2 regions of the Pseudogracilibacillus sp. SE30717A genome follow, and region 1 is predicted to be linked to the other one. Evidence: a T-box and tRNA genes for the amino acid it is inferred to sense, from the RefSeq annotation. Region 1 holds a T-box; the other holds one or more tRNA genes.

Evidence for each region. A T-box is a leader RNA that pairs with one kind of tRNA and senses whether it is charged. The one in region 1 lies ahead of serS (serine--tRNA ligase), so its partner is inferred to be a tRNA-Ser.
Region 2: it has a tRNA-Ser gene. The T-box ahead of serS (serine--tRNA ligase) is inferred to sense a tRNA for this amino acid. The anticodon was not compared.

Annotation. Positions count from the first base shown of each region.
Region 1 is NZ_JAXHDF010000001.1:444,837-447,223, forward strand. Features, by position in the region: gene pdxS (pyridoxal 5'-phosphate synthase lyase subunit PdxS) at 1-643, shown strand, start outside; T-box leader at 693-902, shown strand; gene serS (serine--tRNA ligase) at 981-2,252, shown strand.
Region 2 is NZ_JAXHDF010000010.1:101,402-103,788, reverse strand. Features, by position in the region: gene SPD48_RS16060 (chemotaxis protein) at 1-769, shown strand, start outside; tRNA gene SPD48_RS16055 (tRNA-Asn) at 1,127-1,201, shown strand; tRNA gene SPD48_RS16050 (tRNA-Ser) at 1,205-1,297, shown strand; tRNA gene SPD48_RS16045 (tRNA-Glu) at 1,311-1,385, shown strand; tRNA gene SPD48_RS16040 (tRNA-Val) at 1,433-1,508, shown strand; tRNA gene SPD48_RS16035 (tRNA-Met) at 1,602-1,678, shown strand; tRNA gene SPD48_RS16030 (tRNA-Asp) at 1,753-1,829, shown strand; tRNA gene SPD48_RS16025 (tRNA-Phe) at 1,839-1,911, shown strand; tRNA gene SPD48_RS16020 (tRNA-Tyr) at 1,936-2,020, shown strand; tRNA gene SPD48_RS16015 (tRNA-Trp) at 2,029-2,102, shown strand; tRNA gene SPD48_RS16010 (tRNA-His) at 2,133-2,208, shown strand; tRNA gene SPD48_RS16005 (tRNA-Gln) at 2,220-2,291, shown strand; tRNA gene SPD48_RS16000 (tRNA-Gly) at 2,299-2,370, shown strand; tRNA gene SPD48_RS15995 (tRNA-Cys) at 2,386-2,387, shown strand, end outside.

The DNA.
Region 1 (2,387 bases):
AGGAAGAATCGGTCATATTGTAGAAGCTCGTGTGCTTGAATCTTTAGGTGTCGATTGCATTGATGAAAGTGAAGTTTTAACACCAGCGGATGATGTATTCCATATTAAAAAGTCTGATTTTACAGTTCCATTCGTATGTGGCTGCCGAAATATTGGAGAAGCTGCTCGCCGTATCGGTGAAGGAGCAAAAATGCTACGTACAAAAGGTGAACCAGGAACAGGTAATATTGTTGAAGCGGTACGCCATTTACGTCAGATTAATGCAGAAATTAAACAATTGGTATCTATGAGTGCAGATGAAGTAATGGTATTTGCACGTGACAACAGTGCTCCATTTGATGTATTAATGGAAATCCGTGAACAAGGACGTTTACCAGTTATCAATTATGCAGCAGGTGGTGTAGCAACTCCTGCCGACGCAGCGTTAATGATGGAATTAGGGGCCGACGGAGTATTCGTTGGATCTGGAATTTTTAAATCAGACAACCCTGAAAAATTTGCTAAAGCAATCGTTGAAGCAACAGCTAATTATCAAGATTATAAGTTAATTGCAGAATTATCTAAGGATTTAGGGACAGCGATGAAAGGAATTGAAATGAGTACGTTACAAGGCTTTGATCGCATGGCTGATCGCAGTAAATAAATAAATTGCAATTCCCTCAATTTATGATATGCTAACGAAAAGATAAATAAAAATTGTAATGATAGGAATTAGTATTAACTAGCTTTTTTCCTAGAGAGTCGATGGTTGGTGTAAATCGATAAAAAGCGGTTAGGAATCCATCCTTGAACAAATTTATGATAAATAAATTCGGCTTGTTCCGTTACCAACAATAAAGCTGGGAGATAAGATAATTATCTTCAATTTGGGTGGCAACGCGGGAAAAACTCTCGTCCCTGATTTTATTAGGGATGGGAGTTTTTTGTTTTATGGTTAAAATACCATACAATTGTAAAATTTCTTAGGAAGGAGCATTAGTATGTTAGATCGTAAATTATTAAGAAATAATTTTGAAGAAGTGAAAGAAAAATTAACACATCGCGGAGAAGATTTATCGGAATTAGATAATTTTGTACAATTAGATCAGCGCCGACGTGTTATTATTATGGAAGTAGAAGAATTAAAAGCAAAAAGAAACGAAACATCTAAGCAAATCTCTATTATGAAAAGAGAAAAGAAGGATGCTTCTTCATTAATTCAGGAAATGCAAGAAGTTGGAAAGAAAATAAAGAATTTAGATACTGAATTAGAAGAAGTTGATAATAAACTGGAACATGTCATGTTATCAATACCTAATATTCCACATGAAAGTGTGCCAGTTGGAGAAGATGAAGAAGATAATGTAGAAGTGAGAACTTGGGGAGAAAAACCTTCTTTCGACTTTGAAGTCCAGCCTCATTGGGATATTGCAACTAATTTAGAGATTGTTGACTTTGAACGGGCTGCAAAAGTAACTGGAAGCCGTTTTGTTTTTTATAAAGGATTAGGTGCTCGGTTAGAAAGAGCTCTTATGAGTTTCATGATGGATTTACATGCAGATGAACATGACTATGTAGAAATGATCCCCCCTTACTTAGTAAATCGAAAAAGTTTAACAGGGACTGGTCAATTACCAAAATTTGAAGATGATGCTTTTTTAATAGAAGAATGGGATTATTTCTTAATTCCAACTGCTGAAGTTCCTGTCACGAACTATCATCGTGATGAAATTTTAAAAGAAGATGAGTTACCAAAAAAATACGTTGCCTATAGTGCTAATTTCCGTTCAGAGGCTGGATCTGCCGGACGTGATACGAGAGGACTTATAAGACAACATCAATTTAATAAGGTTGAACTTGTTAATTTTGTAAAACCTGAAGATTCTTATGATGCTTTAGAGGTGTTAACCAATCAAGCTGAAAAGGTACTACAATTGCTTGAATTACCTTATCGAGTAATGAGTATGTGTACAGGAGATTTAGGATTTACTGCAGCTAAAAAGTATGATATTGAAGTATGGATACCCGCACAAGAAACATATCGTGAAATCTCTTCATGTTCAAATTTTGAAGATTTCCAAGCAAGACGTGCTGGGATCCGTTATCGAAATAATGAAGGAAAATTAGAATATGTCCATACATTAAACGGATCAGGACTTGCGATTGGCAGAACGGTAACAGCAATTATTGAAAATTACCAGCAAGAAGATGGGTCAGTTGTCATTCCAGAAGTGCTTCGTCCATATATGGGTGGGAAAGACATTATTAAATAATGTTAAATTAAGAAAGGTCTTTCACTAACGAAACATTCGAACTGATTTAAAGATAAAAAAGACTTTGATTACGTTCGAATGTTTCTAATGAAATATCACATCAGGATTTTTTAAAAAAATTAATAGAAAAATATT
Region 2 (2,387 bases), on a different contig from region 1:
ACCAAACTCTCATGAGCATGTTGAGGGAGTTATTCGTTTACGTGAAGAGGTCTTGCCTGTTATTAATTTATCTCATGTTTTAAATATACCGGAATCAGAAAATCCTGAACGTGATAAATTTATTATTGCTGAGCTAAATCAAGTAAAAGTAGCATTTAGAGTTCATCATGTATCAAGAATTCACCGAATTTCTTGGGAACAAATAGAAAAACCATCTGAGTTGTCTTCAGGAGAACATGCTTATGCTATAGGAATTATCAAACTTGAAGATCAAATGTCTATTTTATTAGATTTTGAAAAAGTAGTTGTGGAAATTGATCCAAAATCGGGCGTTAATGTTGAAAGCTTAAAAGTACTTGGTCCACGAGAGCGTTCCACAAAAAAATTAATTGTAGCCGAGGATTCTGCAATGCTTCGTCAATTATTAAAAGACACTTTATCTGAAGCTGGTTATGAAGATATACTTTTTTTTGAAAATGGTAAAGAAGCATGGGAGCACCTAGAAGGTTTAACTGAGAATGAATCTGTTAACCTAAGGGAAGAAGTTAATATAGTAATTACAGATATAGAAATGCCACAAATGGATGGACATCATTTAACAGGAAGGATTAAAGGAAATTCACAGTTAAAGGATATCCCTGTCATTATATTTTCTTCGTTAATTACGAAAGATCTTTTTCATAAAGGAGAAACGGTTGGAGCGAGTGCTCAAGTAAGCAAGCCTGAGATCGTTACACTTGTTGAAAAAATTGATCAATTAATTAAATAAATTTAACATCCCTTCTTATGATAGAAGGGATAAATATTGTTTTTATTTAAAGGACATAACAGCATTATTAAGACGTTTAAAAAGAAATTTAAAAGTTTTTATTAAATAAGCTTGCATTTTTTTTAGAAAGAGATATAATATAAATTGTCGCTAAAATTCAGTGGCTTCAAACAAAAGATAAAATGTTTGTAGGTACATAAAAATCAACTATTTTTATTTTAACGTATTTCACACTAACACAGTGGTAGAACAAATCGGCAGAAAACGAATATTTATTTTCGTTAAAGTGGATAGTACTGTACGATGAGCCATTGAAAAGTTTGAACAAAACTTAAATATCTTCTATATTAATCATATTCCACAGTAGCTCAGTGGTAGAGCAATCGGCTGTTAACCGATCGGTCGTAGGTTCGAACCCTACCTGTGGAGCCATTCGGAGAGCTGTCCGAGTTGGTCGAAGGAGCACGATTGGAAATCGTGTAGGCCACTAACGTGGTCTCAAGGGTTCAAATCCCTTGCTCTCCGCCAGCATATAAAAACTGGCCCGTTGGTCAAGTGGTTAAGACACCGCCCTTTCACGGCGGTAACACGGGTTCGAATCCCGTACGGGTCACCAATATTTTTAAAAAATGCTATAATATATCTTAATAGATTATATTTAACGGAGGATTAGCTCAGCTGGGAGAGCACTTGCCTTACAAGCAAGGGGTCGCAGGTTCGAGCCCTGCATCCTCCACCATATTTTTACCTGCAGCATCTTCTACATGTAAGAGCTACGACGGGAACCTTAGGTCCTACCAAAATAGCAGGTCGAAAATAATTTAATTTATATCGCGGGGTGGAGCAGTCTGGCAGCTCGTTGGGCTCATAACCCAAAGGTCGCAAGTTCAAATCTTGCCCCCGCAACCAAATATCATATAATTGATTCATTTGACTAATACCAATTATTAATGGTATTTTATTATTGGTAAGATTGTTGTTATGGTCCGGTAGTTCAGTTGGTTAGAATGCCAGCCTGTCACGCTGGAGGTCGCGGGTTCGAGTCCCGTCCGGATCGCCATAATACTTTGGCTCGATAGCTCAGTCGGTAGAGCAAAGGACTGAAAATCCTTGTGTCGGCGGTTCGATTCCGTCTCGAGCCACATTTAATTATAAGCACTTAACGTGGAGGGGTAGCGAAGTGGCTAAACGCGGCGGACTGTAAATCCGCTCCCATCGGGTTCGGCAGTTCGAATCTGCCCCCCTCCACCACTTAATATAGGGGTATAGTTTAATGGTAAAACGAAGGTCTCCAAAACCTTTGATGTGGGTTCGATTCCTACTACCCCTGCCATAGTGGAATAATATACACCTAATGATGATGGCGGTCGTGGCGAAGTGGTTAACGCACCGGATTGTGGCTCCGGCACGCGAGGGTTCAAATCCCTCCGGTCGCCCCATTTTATTTCATTGGGCTATAGCCAAGCGGTAAGGCAACGGGTTTTGGTCCCGTCATTCCTAGGTTCGAATCCTAGTAGCCCAGCTAGCTTGCGGAAGTAGTTCAGTGGTAGAATATCACCTTGCCAAGGTGAGGGTCGCGGGTTCGAATCCCGTCTTCCGCTTTAATAATTTATTATGG